2 linked regions of the Aromatoleum petrolei genome follow. The protein of the gene in region 1 interacts with the protein of each later gene in a pairwise test. Links are inferred from orthologs where the notes say so. Each region holds a gene or a part of one and is shown on either strand. Other genes may lie near its edges.

What was found.
Region 2: the proteins of ToN1_RS12165 (region 1) and recJ interact in binary tests that used the Escherichia coli proteins (3 or more experiments, as listed by UniProt). The link is inferred for Aromatoleum petrolei from one-to-one orthologs.

The regions. Positions count from the first base shown.
Region 1 is NZ_CP059560.1:2,653,122-2,662,673, reverse strand. What follows is about bases 2,994-6,151. They hold ToN1_RS12165 (DNA topoisomerase III), read right to left. Parts: upstream 5,788-6,151; coding sequence 3,199-5,787; downstream 2,994-3,198. Other genes in these bases: ToN1_RS12160 (Smg family protein), read right to left, coding at 5,893-6,151; ToN1_RS12170 (NAD(P)/FAD-dependent oxidoreductase), read left to right, coding at 2,994-3,185. Also shown: ToN1_RS12180 (TonB-dependent receptor plug domain-containing protein), read right to left, coding at 1-724; ToN1_RS12175 (hydrogen peroxide-inducible genes activator), read left to right, coding at 873-1,811; more of ToN1_RS12170, read left to right, coding at 2,037-2,993; more of ToN1_RS12160, read right to left, coding at 6,152-6,360; DNA-processing protein DprA, read right to left, coding at 6,378-7,532; ToN1_RS12150 (LysM peptidoglycan-binding domain-containing protein), read right to left, coding at 7,543-8,568; def (peptide deformylase), read left to right, coding at 8,729-9,232; fmt (methionyl-tRNA formyltransferase), read left to right, coding at 9,229-9,552.
Region 2 is NZ_CP059560.1:4,904,496-4,913,889, forward strand. What follows is about bases 2,869-5,868. They hold recJ (single-stranded-DNA-specific exonuclease RecJ), read right to left. Parts: upstream 5,215-5,868; coding sequence 3,523-5,214; downstream 2,869-3,522. Other genes in these bases: ToN1_RS22470 (MarR family winged helix-turn-helix transcriptional regulator), read right to left, coding at 2,869-3,192; ToN1_RS22480 (hypothetical protein), read right to left, coding at 5,211-5,868. Also shown: ToN1_RS22450 (ABC transporter permease), read left to right, coding at 1-292; ToN1_RS22455 (ABC transporter ATP-binding protein), read left to right, coding at 289-1,098; ToN1_RS22460 (MlaD family protein), read left to right, coding at 1,099-2,040; ToN1_RS22465 (ABC-type transport auxiliary lipoprotein family protein), read left to right, coding at 2,037-2,690; more of ToN1_RS22470, read right to left, coding at 2,737-2,868; more of ToN1_RS22480, read right to left, coding at 5,869-6,302; ToN1_RS22485 (high-potential iron-sulfur protein), read right to left, coding at 6,404-6,628; ToN1_RS22490 (universal stress protein), read right to left, coding at 6,887-7,354; ToN1_RS22495 (L-lactate permease), read right to left, coding at 7,442-9,121; ToN1_RS22500 (lipoprotein-releasing ABC transporter permease subunit), read left to right, coding at 9,350-9,394. UniProt on the Escherichia coli protein: Single-stranded-DNA-specific exonuclease.

The sequences.
Region 1 (9,552 bases):
GTTGCAGGTCGCTGCGCAGGGTTGCGCGGTGGCGGTCACGGCTGTCGTTGAGGTCGTGCACGCCTTCGTCGCGCAGGTGTTGCGCCGTGATGCGCAGGCCCAGGGGCCCCGAACGCGTGACGAAGCGGCCGCTGACTTCGGAGTATTCGCCCGTGCCGCCCGCGACCGAGACCGTCGCACCGCTCTCCTCCGCGGTGTGGCGCGTGATGATGTTCACCACGCCCATGTAGGCGTTCGTGCCGTAGGACGCCGCGTCGGTGCCGCGCACCACCTCGATGCGTTCGATGTCCTCGATTGCCAGCGGGAAGGAATTGCGCCCGAAGCTGCCGAAATAGGCCGCGCTCACCGAGCGGCCGTCGATCAGGATCTGCAATTCCTGCGGCGTGTCACGGTTCGGGCCGTGGTAGCTGACCCACTGCTCGCTGCCGCGTTCCTTCGCCACCAGCATGCCCGGCACCAGGCGCAGCAGGCGGTCCAGGCTGCGGTAACCGGTCGCGCGTATCGTTTCGCGATCGAGCACGGTCAGTGCCGCGGGCACCTCGTTCTGCGGCCGTGGCATGCGCGACACGGTGAGCACCACCGGAAGCGAGTCGAAATAGCTCGATTCCGGAATCTGTGGATCCGGCGAAGTTTCCGGCCCGATTCCGGATTGGGCGGCCGCGATGGATGAACAAGCGGCGATCGACGCCGCCGCAACGGTGCGGAAATATAAGCAGAAAGACATAGATTGTTATTGTTCGAAGTCCCGTGGTGCGGGGCATTGACGCAAACCGGAGTATAAGCCGCAGCGACGCGTCGCGGTTGCTGGAGGTGTCCCGATCTGCCCATGCGGAGTAACATCTTCGGCGCATGCCAACGCCCAGCGCTCCACCATGACCCTCACCGATCTCCGCTACCTCATCGCCCTCGCCCACGAGCGCCACTTCGGCCGCGCGGCCGAAAAGTGCCATGTCAGCCAGCCCACGCTCTCGGTCGCGATCAAGAAGGTCGAGGACGAACTCGGCGTGCAGCTCTTCGAACGCAGCGCCACCGAGGTCAAGATCACCTCCACCGGCCAGCGCATCGTCGCCCAGGCCGAGAAGGTGCTGATGGAAGCGGCGCAGATCCCCGAGATCGCCGCGGCCGGCAAGGATCCGCTGTCCGGGCCGTTGCGCCTGGGGGTGATCTACACCATCGCCCCCTACCTGCTGCCGCGGCTGATCCCGCGCGTGCACAAGCTCGCGCCGCGCATGCCGCTGATCATCCACGAGAACTACACCACGCGGCTGCTCGAAGCGCTCAAGCGCGGCGAACTCGACGTCATCGTCCTGTCGCTGCCCTTCGACGAGGCGGGCGTCGTCGCGCAGCCGGTGTATGACGAGCCCTTCCGCGTGCTGATGCCGGCGACCCACCCGTGGACGGCGCTCGAGTACATCGACCCGGACAAGCTCGCCGACGACCAGCTGCTGCTGCTCGGCGCGGGCAACTGCTTCCGCGACCAGGTGCTCGAAGTGTGCCCGCACTGCCGCAGCGTCAGCGGCCTGCAGCGCACGCTGGAAGGCAGCTCGCTGGAGACGATCCGCCACATGGTCGCCACCGGCCTCGGTGTCACCGTGCTGCCCAGCACCGCCGCGGACGACCTGCCGGCGCAGAACGCGCTGGTCGCCGTGCGGCCCTTCTCCGACCCCGAACCCTCGCGACGGGTTGTGCTCGCGTGGCGCGTCACCTACCCGCGCAGCGGCGCGATCGACGTCCTGCGCACCGCCATCCTCGAGAGCGACCTGCCCGGCGTGCGCCCGATCGGGCGTGCGGCGCCGCTGGAGCTCGCCTGAGGCGATTTGACCCGACAGGCAGACGCACCTTCGGGCTGAGCTTGTCGAAGCCCTGCCAATGCCCTTCGGCATCGCTCAGGACAGCTTCGTCGAAGGGTCCAGCCCCGAAGGTCGTGCCTTGCCGGGATCGTCGTCTTTCCCGGGCACCGGCCGGCGTGACCGATTGCCGCGCCGTTCCGCCCGCCGGCGACTAGCGTGAAACTATGCCTTCCCCGGGGGAGCGCCGTGAATGCACCGCTCGTGATCGTCGGCACCGGCTTCGCCGGCTATGCGCTGTTGCGTGCCTTGCGCCAGCGCGACCGCCAGCGCGCGATCCACATGATCGGCGCGGACGACGCCTCGGCCTATTCCAAGGACCAGCTCCCCGCGGGCCTCGCCCATCAGCGTGAGGCCGACGAACTGGTGATCGCGACCGCGGAGCAAATGGCCTACCGCTTCGAGGCCAGCATCACCCCGCGCCGCCGTGCGCTCGCGATCGACCTCGCCGGCCGCGTGCTGCGCACCGACAACCCTGCGCAGCCGGAGCTGCCGTGGTCGCAGCTGGTGCTCGCGACGGGCGCGGAATCGGTCCGGCCGGCGAACGTGCGCGGCAGCGCCGCCGCGGCCGTCCTCACCGTCGGCAGCCTCGCCGAGTACGCCTACCTGCGCTCCGAACTTGCCGGGCGCAGGCGTGTTGCCGTCGTCGGCGGCGGCATTCGCGGCTGCGAGCTGGCGGAAAGCCTCAAGCGCGGCGGCTGCGAAGTGAGCTTGCTGGAAGCGGGCCCGAACCTGCTTGCAGGCAGGGTCCCTGCCCTGAGTGCGCAACGCATCGCCGACGCGCTCGCCGCGGCCGGCGTGCACATCCGCACCGAGGACGGTGTGCAGCGCATCGACCAGGGCATGCACGAGCTCGATGTCACGACCCTGGGCGGCCAGCCGCTCGCCGTCGACGTGCTCGTCGCCGCGCTGGGCACCCGACCGCGCGTGCAGCTCGCACGGGCCGCGGGGCTGGACGTCGCCACGGGCATCGTCGTCGATGCGGTCATGCACAGCTCGGCCGAGGGCATTCACGCGCTGGGCGGCTGTGCGGAATTCGAGGGACGCGTGTTCGAGCTCGGGGAGGACATCGAAACCGGTGCGCAGGTGCTCGCCGACGTGCTCGCGGGGCACACCGCGCGTATGCGCTGGAAGGCGCGCGTCCGGCGCCTGAACCTGGAATGCTGCCCGGTGGCGCTGTGCGAGCCGCCGCCCGTCGCCGGCGAATGGCACGAATCGGCCACCGCCCGCGGCGTGCGCGCGCTGTTCCATGACCGCGCAGGGGCGCTGCGCGGTTTCGCGCTGGTCGGGGAGCCAGTCGGCGAAAGCAGCAGCCTGGTCGGCCGCGTCGCGCGCTGACGCGCGCCTCCGTTCAGGCTTCCTTGCGCGTGCGCGTGCCGGTCTTGCGCGCAGCCGGTTTGGCCTTGTCGGCGGCCTCGGCCGCCGAGCCTTCCTTGTCGGCTCCGTCGCCGGCCTTGGTCTTCGCTCCGGCCTTGGGTGCCTTCGGCTCGAACTCGAAGCCCACCTTGCCGTCCGCTCCCCGCACGAGGAAGGCCGAGAACTTGCGCTTGGTGCGCGTCGACACGAAACCCTTGAGCAGGTCGGTGCGGCCGTCGGCGAGCAGCTTCGCCATCTGCTCGCGCTCCACCGGCTGCTGCAGGATGACCTTGCCCGAGCGGAAGTCGCAGGCCTTCTCCGGCCCCACCGACTTCGCGCACACGTAGGCCATGCCGTGCTCGTACACCGGCGCGGCGCACTTCGGGCACGCGCCCAGGGCCTCCTGGCCGGAGAAATCCACCGGCTCGGCGCCCTCGCCGTCGTCCTTCGGCTGGCCGAAGTCGAATTCCGGCTGCTTGTCGTCGTTGAGCCTGATCTCGGCGTTGAAGAGCCGCCCCATCTTGCTGCGGAAGCCCATCAGCGGGCCGACCTTGCCCGCGCGCAGCAGGGTCTCGATCTCGTCGATCTCGAATTGCCGCCCGGCGACGATCTTCCACGCGCTCCAGTCGCAGCCTTGGCAGGCGAACTTCTTGTAGTTCTCCTTCACGACGCCGCCGCATTTCGGGCACGGCGTAGCCAGCGTGACGAAGTCGCCCGGCACGGTGTCCGACTCGTAGCGCTTCGCACGCTCGACGACCTCGCGCGCCATCTCCGCGATCTCGCGCATGAACTCGGGGCGCGACAGCTGGCCGCGCTCCATCTGCGCGAGTTTGTGCTCCCATTCGCCGGTCAGCTCGGGCGAGGTCAGGGCCGACACGTCGAGGCCCTTCAGCAGCGTGATCAGCGAGAAGGCCTTGGCGCTCGGGATCAGCTCGCGCCCCTCGCGGTGGATGTACTGCTCCGCGATCAGGCCCTCGATGATCTGCGCGCGCGTCGCTGGAGTGCCCAGGCCGCGTTCGCCCATTGCCGCGCGCAGCTCCTCGTCGTCGACCATTTTGCCCGCGCCTTCCATCGCCGAGAGCAGGGTCGCTTCGTTGTAGCGTGCGGGCGGCTTGGTGACGAGCGACTTCACGAGGATGTCGTCGGTCGATACCGTCTCGTTCGGCTGCACCGCGCACAGCTGCGCGCCGCCGCCGCTGGCGCCATCCTCGTCGTCCTTGACGGCTTCCTTGCCGTACACGGCCAGCCAGCCCGAATTCACCAGCACCTTGCCCTCGGTCTTGAAGGCCTCGCCCGCGACGCGCGTGATGCGTGTCGTGATGCGGTATTCGGCCGCCGGGTAGAACACCGACAGGAAGCGCCGCGTCACCAGGTCGTAGATCTTGAACTCGGCTTCCGACAGGCTCTTCGGCAGCGTGCCGGTCGGGATGATCGCGAAGTGGTCGGAGATCTTGGCGTTGTTGAAGATGCGCTTGTTGGGCTTCACCCAGTCCTTCTTCGCGATCTCGTTCGCGAATGGCGCGTACTCGATCGGCAAGGCGCGCAGCACGTCCTTCACCGAGCCGAGGTAGTCCTCCGGCAGCGCGCGCGAATCGGTACGTGGGTAGGTCAGCACCTTGTGCTTTTCGTACAGCGCCTGCGCGATCTGCAGCGTCACGCGCGCGGAGAAGCCGAAGCGGCCGTTGGCCTCGCGCTGCAGGCTGGTGAGGTCGAAGAGCAGCGGCGAGAGCTGGGTCGAGGGCTTGGACTCCTCCGTGACCGTGCCGGGCTTGCCGTCGCACTTCGCCTTGATCGCCTCGGCCTGCGCCTTGTCCCACAGGCGGAAGGCGGTCGCGTGCTCGTCGCCCTCGGGCTTCCTGAACTTCTCGTCGAACCAGCGCCCTGCGTAGCTGCCGGCCTGGCAGCCGAAGGAAGCTTCCAGTTCCCAGTAATCGCGCGGCTTGAACTGGCGGATCTTCTGCTCGCGCTCGACGACGATCGCCAGGGTCGGCGTCTGCACACGCCCGACCGTGGTGAGGTGGAAGCCGCCGGTCTTGGAGTTGAACGCGGTCATCGCGCGCGTGCCGTTGATGCCGATCAGCCAGTCGCTCTCGGCGCGGCACACCGCCGCCTGGCGCAGGCCCTCGACCTCCTGCGCCGAGCGCAGCTGGGCGAAACCGTCGCGGATCGCGTTCGCCGTCATCGACTGCAGCCACAGGCGGCGCACCGGCTTGTCGCTCTTTGCGTGCTGCACGATGAAATTGAAGATCAGCTCGCCCTCGCGGCCCGCGTCACAGGCGTTGATCAGGCCGGTGACGTCCTTGCGCTTGATCAGCCGCGTCAGCAGTTTCAGGCGGTCGTCGGTCTTCTCGATCGGCTTGAGCGCGAACTGCGGGGGGATCACCGGCAGGTGGGCGAAGGTCCATTTGCCGCGCTTGACCTCGTACTCGTCGGGCACCACCAGCTCGAGCAGGTGGCCGACGGCCGATGAGAGCACGTACTCGTCGGACTCGAAATAGTCCTTTTCTTTCGTGAAGCCGCCCAGCGCGCGGGCGATGTCCTGCGCGACCGAGGGTTTCTCCGCGATGATCAGTTGCTTGCTCATGCCGCTTGGCCGCCTTGGAAAACCCTGCCGGTTTTCGTGTATGGGGTAATCGAGCGGCGCATGATAAGCAGGCCGCCGTCAAGGGTGCAAGCGCCGCGGACGCGCTCAGTGCAGGAGTTGCCCGCCTTCGTCGGCTTCTTCCCCGAGCAGTTCATCGACGATCAGGCTGTCGAGCGGCAGTTCGCGCTGCCACAGTACCATCAGCACGATCACCTTGAGCCGGGCGAGGCTGACGCCGAATCCGCTCAGCGCCAGCGTGCGCTCGATGATGATTTCCCGCGTTCCCGCGTCCAGCGCGCCGGCATTCTCGAGGAAGGCGAGGAAGCCGCGGCACTCGCTGCTCAGTTGCAGCTCTTCCTCGGCCGCATACACGCGGAATGCGCCCGCAGCGGGCGTCGTCGCGAGCGGCGAGGCGTCGGAAATGCTGCGCAGGCCCGAGAGCCAGTCGAGGGCTTCGGTGATCTCGTCCTCCTCGAAACCGGCCGCCGAAAGCTTGCGGGCGAGCTGGTCGATTTCGGGGCAGGCGGCGGCGTGAACGTAGTTCTCGAAGAGGTATACAAGGATGTCGAACATGGCGGCACACCGTCTGGTCAATGGCGCTGGAAGCGACCGCCGGGGAGTCGGCTGATCCGACCGTCGAGCTCCAGTGACAGCAGAATGGCGTAGAGCGCATCGAGCGTCAAGCCGCTGCGTGCGGCCAGGGTGTCGACATCGAGCGGGTCGTGTCCCAGGGCGTCGAGTACCGCGGCCTGTTCCGGCGGCAGGTCCGCGTGCGGCGCAGGCGCAGGGAACAGGGCGTGCGAAGCGTCCTCCTCCGCGCGCTTGCGTCCCCGTGCCGGGCTGCGGGCCGGCGGCGGGGCTGGTGCCCTTGTCCCGCCCCAGGCGAGTTCGTCGAGCACGTCGGCGGCCGTCTCGACCAGCTTGGCGCCGTCGCGGATTAGGCGGTGGCAGCCGCGCGCAAGCGGCGAATGGATGGAGCCGGGGATCGCGAGCACCTCGCGCCCGCATTCGGACGCGAGCCGCGCGGTGATCAGCGAGCCGCTGCCGACGGCCGCCTCGACGACCAGCACGCCGCGGGCGAGGCCGGCGATGAGGCGGTTGCGGCGCGGGAAGTTGTGTGGCAGCGCGGGCGTGCCGAGCGCCAGCTCACTGACGATGGCGCCGCGCTGCGCGATCTCGCGCGCGAGCGCCTGGTGGCGGGCGGGATAGACGCGGTCCGCCCCGGTGCCGATGACCGCGACGGTCTTGCCGTCGGCCTGCTCGAGTGCGCCGCGGTGGGCCGCGGCGTCGATGCCGAGCGCAAGTCCGCTGACGATCGTGAGCCCCGCGCCGGCGAGATGGTGGGCAAAGGCCTGGGCATTGGCGACGCCGCCCGGCGTCGCGGAACGGGCGCCGACGATCGCCAGCGCGCTCCCGGCGAGCAGCGCCGGATCGCCCTTCACGTACAGCAGCACCGGCGGGTCGGGGATCTCGAGCAGGCCGCGCGGATAGGCTGCGTCGGCGAGGGTGAGGATGTGGTTGCCCGGTTCCGCGGCCCATGCGAGGGCGGCGGCGATGCGCGCCTCGTCGGGCGCGGCGAAGAGGAGATCGGCGGTGTCCGCACCGGCGACCGCGGCGATTGCACTGCGGCCGGCGGCAAACACCTGCGCGGGCAGTCCGAACGCGGCGAGCAGACTGCGCTGGCGTTCGGGCCCGATGCCGGGGAGGAGGGTCAGCCGCAGCCAGGCGGAAAGATCGTCCTCCACTGCAGGAGTGTCAGGGCTTGCGTACGCTGTCGCCGACCGAGACCTGGCCGTCGGTCTCCATCACCAGCGCGTAGGACACGCGGTCGAAGACACGGAACACGAACAGGAGGCCGTAGCGCTTCTCGGGCAGGTTGTAGGTTTCCTTGTTGCCGTCGTCGTCCTTGTAGACGACCGAGCCGCGGTTGCGGTGCAGCGCCAGCACGTGGCCGCGCTCGATGCCTTCGCGTGCGCCGACGTTGAGCGTCACGACATGGTTGCGGCCGGTTTCGGCGACGCCGCGGTAGATGCTGATCAGACGGCCGGCAACCTCGTTCTCGGGCGCGTGCGGCACGTTGGAGAAGATCTCGGGCTTGTCGCTGACGAGCAGGCGGTCGCCGGTGCCGATTTCCTCGACCGCGCTGAGGATCTCGAGCGTGGCCGGCGTGCCGTTCTCGGTGACGCGCGCGGCGCCGAGGTACATCGCCTCGTAGCCGAGGACTTCCTTGGTGACCGGGTCGGTGAGCGGCTTGGCCGGGCGCAGCACCTGCCACACCTTCTGGTCTTCCTTGATGTTCTTCGCGAAGATGGTGTCGCCGGGGCCCATGTACACGCGGCTCGTCTCGGTCGCCACCACGGTGCCGGCGTCGGCCAGGCGTGCCTCGTCGACGACCAGCGGCTTGGTCAGGAAGGGCTCGATGTCCTGCATCGGGATGCTGGCCAGGGCGTCCTTGAGCTCTTCGTGATAGGCCTGCGGTTGCAGTTTCTGGTCGCCGATGCGGCGGCCGATCGACAGGTAGGGGCCGCTGCGGTCGAGCACGATGATCTGGCCGGGGTAAATCAGGTGCGGGTTGCGGATCTGGTCGCGGTTGAGGCGCCACACTTCGGGCCAGCGCCACGGTTCCTTGAGGAACTTGCCCGAGATTCCCCACAGCGTGTCCCCGCGCACGACCGTGTGGCTGTCGGGGGCATCGTCGGCGATCGCGGCCGGTGCCGCGAGCGCGGGGGCGCCGAGAAGGGTCGCAACGCTGAAGAGGAGAGGGAATATAATGCGGGTCATCGCTCGCTTCCGATTGGAACGGACCGGATTTCCGCTACCGGAACGCGTTCCGCCGGTCGAGGATCCAATCCGCAGACTCGATTCGAATGCCGGGGCGACCCCGACAGCATGCCAAAGCACTTGAAATTCTGCACGTAATGACTTAACCCGGCAAGCATTTATGGCGCTATTACCGATCCTCCGCTATCCCGACCCCCGTTTGCACACGCGCGCCGCCCCGGTTGCGCAGGTGGACGATTCGATCCGTCAGCTCGTCAAGGACATGGCCGAGACGATGTACGAGGCGCCCGGCATCGGGCTCGCCGCGACCCAGGTGGATGTGCACAAGCGGGTGGTGGTGATCGACGTCAGCGAGGACCGATCCGACCTGCGCGTGTTCATCAACGCCGAAATCCTGGAGAAGTCCGGCGAGCACATCGGCGAGGAAGGTTGCCTGTCGGTGCCCGGCATCTACGAGAGCGTGTGCCGCGCCGAGCGCGTGCGCGTGAAGGCGCTCGACGCCGACGGCAAACCCTTCGAACTGGAAGCGGACGGCCTGTTGGCGGTGTGCATCCAGCACGAGCTCGATCACCTCGAAGGCAAGGTCTTCGTCGAATACCTGTCGCCGTTGAAGCTCGGCCGCATCAAGACGCGGCTGGCGAAGAAAGCGCGGATCACCGCGTGAGCGCGCCTTCCTTGCGCGTCGCCTTCGCGGGCACGCCGGAGTTCGCCGCCGCGGCGCTGGAGGCGATCCTCGCCGCGGGATTCGAGGTGCCGCTGGTGCTGACCCAGCCGGACCGCCCCGCCGGGCGCGGCATGAAGCTCAGCGCGAGTCCGGTCAAGCAGGTCGCGCTGGCGCACGGCATCGCCGTTGACCAGCCCGAGAAGCTGCGCACCGAGGAGCAGCGCGCGGCGCTCGCCGCCTGCGCGCCGGACATCCTTGTCGTCGCGGCTTACGGCCTGCTGCTGCCGCCGGCGGTGCTGGAGCTGCCGCGCCTGGGCTGC
Region 2 (9,394 bases), 2.3 Mb from region 1 along the record:
GGGCATTGTCGGCGGCATGCTGGTGTGCGCGATGACGCTAGAGATCTCGCCTACGATGTTCCTGTCCGTGCTGGAAAGCCACGTCGGGCTCCGGCACTTCATCATCGGCATCGCCAAGGCACCGATCTTCGCCTTCCTGATCGCGGTCATCGGCTGCCTGGAAGGCTTCAGGGTCGAGGGCAGCGCGCAGTCCGTCGGCGAGCACACGACCTCGGCCGTCGTGCAGTCCATCTTCATTGTGATCGTCGTCGATGCGGTGGCGGCGCTCTTCTGCATGGAGATGGGCTGGTGACCAACATTATCGAAGTGCGCGGCGTTCGCAACCAGTTCGGCCGTCAGGTGGTGCACGATGGCCTGGACCTCGACGTGCGGCGCGGCGAGATCCTGAGCGTGGTGGGCGGCTCGGGTACCGGCAAGTCCGTCCTGCTGCGCACCATCGTCGGCCTCAACCGCCCGGCGGCCGGTCGCGTCAGCGTGTTCGGCGAGGATCTGCTCGCCCTGCCTGCGCTGCGGCGGGCCGCCATCGAGCGGCGCTTCGGCGTGCTGTTCCAGAAAGGGGCACTGTTTTCCTCGCTGACTGTGGCGGAAAATGTCGCCCTGCCGCTGATCGAGCATGCCGGGCTCAAAGCCGCGGACGCCGCCCGGCTCGCCGCGCTGAAGATCGCGCTCGCGGGCCTGCCCGCCAACGCAGGCGAGAAGTATCCGGCAGACCTCTCCGGCGGCATGATCAAGCGCGCGGCCCTCGCGCGCGCGCTTGCGCTCGACCCCGACATCCTGTTTCTGGACGAGCCGACCGCAGGGCTGGACCCGATCGGCGCGGCCGCGTTCGACGCGCTCATCCTGACCCTGCGTGATGCGCTCGGCCTCACCGTCTTCATGGTCACGCACGATCTCGACACCATCTACACCATCACCGACCGCGTTGCCGTGCTCGCGCAAAAGCGTGTGCTCGTGAACGAGCGTCTCGACGTCGTCGTGGACGTCGACGACGCCTGGATCCGGGAATACTTCCACGGTCCGCGCGGACGTGCCGCGGCGCAGGCGGTTTCTTCTGCGCACGGTGTGTCGCACAAACTTTCCCATGGGGGGCAGAGCTGAATGGAAACACGCGCCCATCACATATTGATCGGATTCTTCACCCTGCTGGTGGTCGGCGCGGCGCTGATGTTCGCGCTGTGGCTCGGCAAGGCCGACAGCGATAAGCAGTTCCGCACCTACGACGTGGTCTTCCAGGAGGCGGTCACGGGCCTCTCCAAGGGTAGCACGGTCGAGTTCAACGGCATCAAGATCGGCGACGTGTTCAGTCTGCGGCTCGATCCGCAGGATCCGCGCCGAGTGTTCGCGCGCGTGCGTGTCGATGCCGAGGCCCCGGTGCGCAGCGACACTCGTGCGCGCCTGGTGCCTGCCGGGATCACCGGCATCTCGGTCATCCGCCTGAGCAGCGGCGACGATCCGGCGAGCAAGCCGCTGGAGGGTGAAGCCGGGCAGGTCCCGGAGATCGTCGCCACGCCGTCGCCGCTCAGCAAGCTGCTGGCCGACGGCGAGGATGCCATGCTCAACGCGAATCAGGTGCTGCTGCAGGTGCGCGAGCTCTTTTCCGCACAGAACGTCGAGAGCGTCGGCCGCATGCTGCAGAGCCTGGAGCAGGCGACCGGGGCGATCGCCGCCCAGCGCGAAGACCTCGGCCGTGCGCTGAAGGAACTAGCCGGGGCCAGCGAGCAGGCGAATACGACGCTGGCCGAAGCGGCGAAGCTGGCCAAGGCGACCAACCGGCTCGTCGATGAGCGTGGCGTGCAGACGCTGCAGAGCGCGCAGAATGCGATGGCCGCCTTCGAGCGCGCGATGCAGAACGTCGACGCGCTGCTCGCCGAAAACCGCGCCCAGTTCGCCTCCGGTGTACGGGGCGCGGCGGAACTGGGGCCCGCACTCACCGAACTGCAGGACACCCTCGTGTCGGTGCGGACGATCGCCCGGCAGCTCGAAAACCGTCCCGCGGACTACCTGCTGGGCAATGAGACGATGAAGGAGTTCAAGCCATGACCACCGATTGCCGGAGCGCCCGGCGCGGTGGGAGCGGGATGCGCCGCGCGGCCTGGCTGGCCGCAACGCTACTTCTCGGCGCGTGTTCCGTGCTGCCGAAGGCGGAGCCGGTCGACACCTTCCTCCTTCCCTTCGCCCCGGCGCCTGCCGCCGTGACCGCCACGCCGCTTCCCGTTTCATTGCGCGTGGCCAAACCCGCCAGCGGTGTGCATCTTGCCGGACAGCGCATCGTCGTCATTCCTCAGGACAACCAGGTGAGCGTGTACCAGGGCGCGAGTTGGAGCGAACCCGCACCGGTGCTGATGCGCGATCGGCTGATCGACGCCCTGCGTGCGGATGGCCGGATCGCCGCGTTGAGCAGCGACGAAGCCCGGCTGCAGGCGGATTACGAAATCGTCAGCGACCTGCGCGCCTTCCAGAGCGAATACCGCGGAGGGGTTCCAGAGGCGGTCGTGCGGCTTGATGCGCGCCTGGTGGAGCGCGAAAGCAGGCGCATTCTCGCGAGCCGGACCTTCACGTCAGGCGAGCGCGCAACGGCTAGCGATGTCCCGGCCGTCGTGAATGCACTGGGGGTGGCGTCGACGCGCCTCGCGACTGAAGTCGCAACCTGGGCGGTGGACGAAATCCGGCAGACCCCGCTGCGGCAGTGACGCCGCCCGCCCTGGGGGCGGCAAGCTCGGGCGGCTGGGTGGGGCACTACTTTCGGTGCGACTCCTGCCACTTGTCCAGCGAAACCAGCACCCTGTCGAGCAGGATGTGCAGGTGCTCCCAGTCCTCCCTGCTGAGATCCGCGAACATCTCGCGTTCGAGCCCGCGACCGATCTCTTCACCATCGCGCCAGACCTGCATGCCAAGCTCGGTCAGCGCGAGGTGCTGTTGACGGTTGTCATTGACGTTGGGGCTGCGCGTGATGAGGCCGCCGTCCTCGAGAAACGCGATGTTCTTCGACAACAGGGTCTTGTCGAGGACCAGCATGTTGCCGAGATCCTTCGCGGTGATGCCGGGGTGGTCGTGCACGAGACGCAGAACGCGCAGCTCGCGGACGCCAAGGCCGAAGGCCTTTTTGAAGTACGTATTGCCCGCCTTGATCGAGATGGTCTTGATCAGGTCGAGCTTGTAGGTGAGATAGGGCGCGTTGGTGTCGTTCATCATGATGCGTTGCCGGCACGATGTCGCCCGGAATGCTCCGTTGGCGTGAAAAAAGGGCAACTCCATTATGACGGAGTTGCCCCGGCCGGAACAGCGCGAGCCGTGATTGGCAGGACTCGGCGTAGGAAAGATTCCGCAAGTGCGACCCAATATGCGCCCCCGATCGGCAGGTTGCGGTTGTGGAAGGCATATCGGGGGGCACCATCGGCGACTCGGCGTCGCCGGTGAGGAATACGCCGACCGATACGACCGCGGAATCGAGCGGGGCGAGCGGCGTGCCGGGACGAAACGCGAGGGGTGAGCTGGCGCCGGAGCGGGCGCCGCAAAGTCGGCTCAGGCCGCTTCGAAATGCTCCAGCATGAGCTGCAGGCTGGTGACGCCGTTATACTCGTTCGGCGCCAGGCGGAACGCCGCGCGGATCTGCTGCGGCGCACCCTCGGCAAAATTGAAGCGGATCCCGTCGAAGCGCACGTTGTTCCTGGACAGCTGCAGCTTGAGGTGCTTGTCCTTCAGCAGTCGTTGGTTGTCGACGCGGAACACGTCGTCGAACAGCGGTGCCGGAAAGCCCTGGCCCCAGATATCCTGCTCGATCAGCCGTGCGGCTTCCAGGCTCATGTAACCGGTTTCGAGCGGCCCGTCGGTGTCCAGCGTGCGCGTCAGGTCCGCGGGTGCCACGAGGGACTGAACGGCTTCCTCGAACACGCGCTGAAAGCGGTCATAGTCCGCCTCGCGGATCGTCAGGCCCGCGGCCATCGAGTGCCCGCCAAAGCGCAGAATCAGGTCGGGATGCTGCTTGCTGACCAGATCGAGGGCATCCCGCAGATGCAGGTTCTGGATCGAGCGGCCCGAGCCCTTCAGCTGCCCCTCGTCGCCCCGCGCAAACGCGATCACCGGGCGGTGCAGCCTCTCCTTGATTCGGCCGGCAACGATCCCGATCACGCCCTGGTGCCAGTCCGGCTCGAACAGGCTGACGGTCGCGCAATTGCCCGGGTCGAAATCCGCCAGGCGCAGCAGGGCGCCTTCCTGCATGTCCTGCTCGATGCTGCGGCGTTCGCGGTTGAGCCGATCGAGCTCCTGTGCGATGTTGAGCGCGCGGCCCATGTCGTCGGTGACCAGGCACTCGATGCCGAGGCTCATGTCCGAAAGGCGGCCAGCGGCGTTCAGGCGCGGGCCGAGCCCGAACCCCATGTCGAAAGTGCTCGCGCGCGTGGCGTCGCGGCCGGCGACCGAGAACAGCGCGCGGATGCCTGGCTGCATGCGGTCCGCTCGCATCCGCGCGAGACCTTGCGAGACGAGGATACGGTTATTGTGGTCGAGCTTCACGACGTCCGCGACCGTGCCGAGGGCCACGAGATCCAGCAGCTCGCCAAGGTTCGGCTCCTGGCGGCCGGCAAATGCGCCGCGTTCCCGCAACTCGGCGCGCAGCGCGAGCATGGTGTAAAACATCACGCCTACGCCGGCGAGCGACTTGCTCGGGAAGTCGCAGCCGGGCTGGTTCGGATTCACGATCACGTCGGCATCGGGAAGCGTGTCACCCGGCAGGTGGTGGTCGGTGATCACCGTCGCCATGCCGTAGCTGCGCGCCGCAGCAACCCCCTCCACGCTGGCGATGCCGTTGTCGACGGTGATCAGCACGTCCGGCTCCATGCGCGCGGCCAGCTCGACGATGGCAGGCGTCAGCCCATAGCCGTATTCGAAGCGGTTCGGCACCAGGTAGCCGACGTCGGCACCGAAGGCTCGCAGCGCCCGCACGCCGACCGCGCAAGCCGTTGCGCCGTCGCAGTCATAGTCGGCGACGATCACCATGCGCGCGCCGGCCTCGATCGCATCGGCGAGCAGCGCGCCCGCTTCGCGCGCCCCCTTCAGGGCTGCGGGCGGAATGAGCGCCTTGAGCGAGTAGTCGAGTTCTTCACGGCGCGAGATGCCGCGCGCGGCGTAGATGCGGGCCAGCAAGGGGTGGGTGCCGGCGTCGATCAGGCGCTGCATGGAGCGGGGCGGAATCGCCCGCGGCTGGATTCGGGTCATCGTGTGCCTGGGGGGTGAGGAGGGGCGAGGTCGGCCACGCCACCCGGCAGCGCCGCGGCTGCGGGTGCGATCGACTTCAGCAGGGTGTCTAGCGAGAGGGGCTTGCGCCAGAATTTCCATGCATCGGTGGCGCGCGCCTCGAGCGTCATCGTTCCACGGTCGCCCGGCGCCGTGAGCTTCAGCACGCGCAGGCGTTTGCCACGCAGGGCCGCCGCGAGCGGCGCAAACCAGGCCTGCTCCAGCATCGCCAGCCGGTTCCGCCAGCTGTCGATGTCGAGATGCCGCGCGGGGAGCATCAGATCTTCCAGCACGACCAGCGAGTTGCCTTCCAGGGCCTTGGCGCAGTTTGGCGCCGCAACTGGGGTGCCGGCCGCGAGGGCGAAACCACGCACGAGCGGGTCGGCGGTCTGGATCGTGCGTGCGCCCGATTGCGCGGCGGCGCGAAGCGTGCCCGCGCCCCAGAACCACAGGCTGTTCGCCGGCCTGCGACCGGCAGCCTCGCGCGCCTGATTGACAGGATGGTTGTGCAGCACCACCTGCAGTTCGTTCATCGTGCGCTGCCACAGGCGCGCGTCATCGCCTTCCGGAAGGAAGTCGCGGATGGGGCGCCCGACAACGTCGTGCAACGGAAAGAAGCGTGTGCGGGTCGGTGCCTTCAGGCGCAGGTACCAGCGGTTCGGCGTCGCGGCCTCGAAGCTTCCGAGGTCGCCGAAGGTGGTGTTCAGTTCCGCGACGAGCGGCGCAACCTCGTCCGCGCGCAGTTCGTCCGCTGGAAATTCGCCGAGCAGCAGGTGCTCGCGTGCGAACGAGAGGTTGACCGGGTCGGCGCACAGCCAGTCCGTGTCGACTGCAGGTGCGGGGAGATCGGGTTCGCCGAGCCGGCGCAGGGCGGCGAGGGGAAGCGCTCCCGCATCGGCGGGATAGCCCATCAGCCGTGCGAGCTGCGCATCGAGCGGTTCGAAAGGCACGAGGCTGCGCCGTCCCTGGCCGAGCAGCCATGCGAGCGAAGTCAGTTGGAGGCCCGAGGCGGGCCCGAGGGCGGAGACCGCCGGCCAGAGCAGGCCGGGGACGACAAGATGAATCTGCATGGGACGCCGGGTGAAAATCCGCGGCGCAGAGTCTAGCATATCGGCCCGCCCCGCTCGAGCGTGGCACGCAGGGCGCAGGCGGAATCCTGGTTCGTCGCCGCTTAAGCCTTCTTCGCCCAGGCCATGCAATAGCCGTTGGGAGAGATCTCGGTGTCGTTCAGGAAGACCTTGCAGGCGCCCGGGGCGGTCGGCGAGGCGCCCGGGATGAACAGGTTGCAGCTTTCGCACTTCTTGTCGCCTTCAGGCGTGTCCTTGTATTTCATCGACGTGCGGATGCCTTCGTTCTTCGCAGCCAGGGCGACGATCGGAATCATTGCGAGGGTCATGCCACCATCTTCAACATGTTGCGGCGGGACTGATTCATCGGACTCTCCTGTTATTGCCCATGTCGGGCGACAGTGATTATCCAGATTAGATAATTATTATTCCAATGAAATTGCATGCGAAGCCCGTCGCATGCGCGCGGTGCGGCGCATGCGGCCGCGTGATCTGACCCGGAAACGATTCGGGCGTCGCGGAACCGGCTCTGCTGGTCCCGCGACGCCCGTCCGGAATCGGGATGCACTTACGGCATCCGCGGCGGCTTATTTCCCGCGAACGAGGACCAACGACGTGGTCGCGAGGCGGACCAGGTCCTCCGCGACGTTGCCGACGAACAGGCGAGCGAAGCCGCGGCGCCCGTGCGTTCCGGCGACGATCACGTCCGCCTGCCACGCATTGGCACCCTCGACGATCCACTCGGCGACGCGCTTGTGGGCCAGTTCGATCTTGTTGTCGCTCTCGAGCAGCGCCGAGTCCGCCTGCACGCCGGCATCGGCGGCCTTCTTTACCGCGGCCTCGAGCAGGGCCTTGCCGGCCTTGCGCATGGCTTCCTCGACCTGCGCGACGTCGAGCAGGGCCTCCAGCCCAACCGTGCTGCGCACGGGGGCTTCGTCCGCGACGTGCACGATGCGCAGGGCTGCTCCCAGAGCCTTGGCGAGCGTGATCGCTTCGTCCAGGGCGGCATTGGAGGTCGCGCTGTCATCGACCGCGACCAGAATCCTCTTGTACATGTGATGCTCCGATGAATACGGGATGATTGTTTGCGCGGCGTGGCCGGCACCGTCCGGAAACCGGGTGCCAGCCACGCCCCCGGGTCCTTACGGCGTGGGAACCAGTAGGGTGAAGGGCGGCACGTATGCCTGCAAGGTCACCAGCAGGCCGACGAGGATGGCCAGCGCGATCGAGTGGAAGAACACGTAACGCAGGATGTCGCCTTCATGCCCGAACCAGCGCGTTGCGGTACTGGCGACGACGATTGACTGGGCATCGATCATCTTGCCCATCACGCCGCCGGAGCTGTTGGCCGACGCCATTAGGATCGGATTCAGGCCGAGTTGTTCCGCCGTGACCTTCTGCAGCCCCCCGAACAGCACGTTCGCGGCGGTGTCCGATCCGGTCAGCGCGACGCCCAGCCAGCCCAACAGGGTGCCGAACAGCGGGTATAGCGCGCCGGTGTTGGCGAAGGCGAGGCCCAGCGTGGCGTCGAGGCCGGAGTAACGCGTCAGGTAGCCGAGGCCCAGCATGATGACAATGGTCAGCAGCGACATCTTGACCAGCTTGATCGTGCGCCAGTAGACACCGAAGAGCTGGCCCAGGCTGAACTTCATCAGCAGGCCGGAGACGATCGCGGCGATAAAGATGCCGCTACCGGTGGCCGACAGCCAGTTGAAGGTGTACACCGCGGCTTCCTTGTGCGGGGAGGCGACGACCGGCGGAACCTTCTCGATCAGGTTGTGCAGTCCGGTGAAGGGGATCTTGAAAACCGAGATCGTGTCCAGCCACTTCTTGAAGTCCGGAATGCCCCAGATGAACACGAACACGGTGAGCACGATCCAGGGCACCCAGGCGGCGATCACCGCACGTCGGTCAGGGCGCACGCTCGATGCAGGAGCGGCCGTTTCCTGCGGCACCTGGCTTGCGGAGTCGTCCTTGCGGCCCTGCAGTGCGGTCGAGGTCCACACTTTCTTTGGCTTCCACACTTTCAGGAAGAGGATCAGCGTGACCATCGAGACGATCGCGGCGACCACGTCCACCAGCCAGGGGCCGTGGAAGTTCGACACGAGGAACTGCGGGATCGCGAACGACACGCCGGTCACGAGGATCGCGGGCCAGATCTGGATCATGCCGCGGAAACCAGCAAACGCCCAGATCAGCCAGAACGGCACGAGCAGCGAGAAGAACGGCAGTTGGCGGCCGATCATGGCCGAAAGCTGGTGCAGGTCGAGGCCCGTGACGGCGGCTAGCGCAATCACCGGCGTACCGAGCGCACCGTAGGCCACCGGGGCGGTGTTCGCGATGAGGGCGAGGCCCGACGCGGCCAGTGGCGAGAAACCGAGACCGATCAGGATTGCGCCGGTCACCGCGACGGGGGTACCGAAGCCGGCGGCGCCCTCGAAGAAGGCGCCGAAGCTGAAGGCGATCAGCAGCAGTTGCAGGCGGCGGTCATCGGTGATGCCGGTGAGACTCTGCTGCAGCACCTTGAACGAGCCGTTCTCGGTCGTGAGCTGATGCAGGAAGATGATGTTGAGCACGATCCAGCCGATCGGCAGCAGACCGAACATGGCGCCGTACAGCGTTGCATTGCCTGCCATCGCGGCAGGCATCCCGAACACGAAGATCGCGATCAGGAGCGCGCTGCCGAGGCCCAGCGCGGCGGCGATGTGGGCCTTCATGTGCAGGAAACCGAGGCCGACGAGCATCACGACGACCGGAATCGCCGCGACTGCACTGGATAGCCAAATGTTGTTGAATGGATCGTAAAGCTGTTGCCAGACCACTTGGTGTGCCCCCGTAATTGTTTGAAGGACCGCGAACGGAGTTCCCGGTGCGCGGCGAACGATACGAAGAAGTTGTCTGACAAGCTACGGGGGTATTCCCTGTTGGGGGAAACCCTAGGCGCGACGCGGCCTCCCGAGAGTGCCGCAGACGGGCGAGCTCCCAATTCCCGCGCGCGCAGGGCACAATGCAGAGTTTCCCGAAAAAGCAGGCGGTTTCCGCCCCAAGCGATGCGATACGAATTACTGGTTGGGCTGCGCTACACGCGGTCGCGA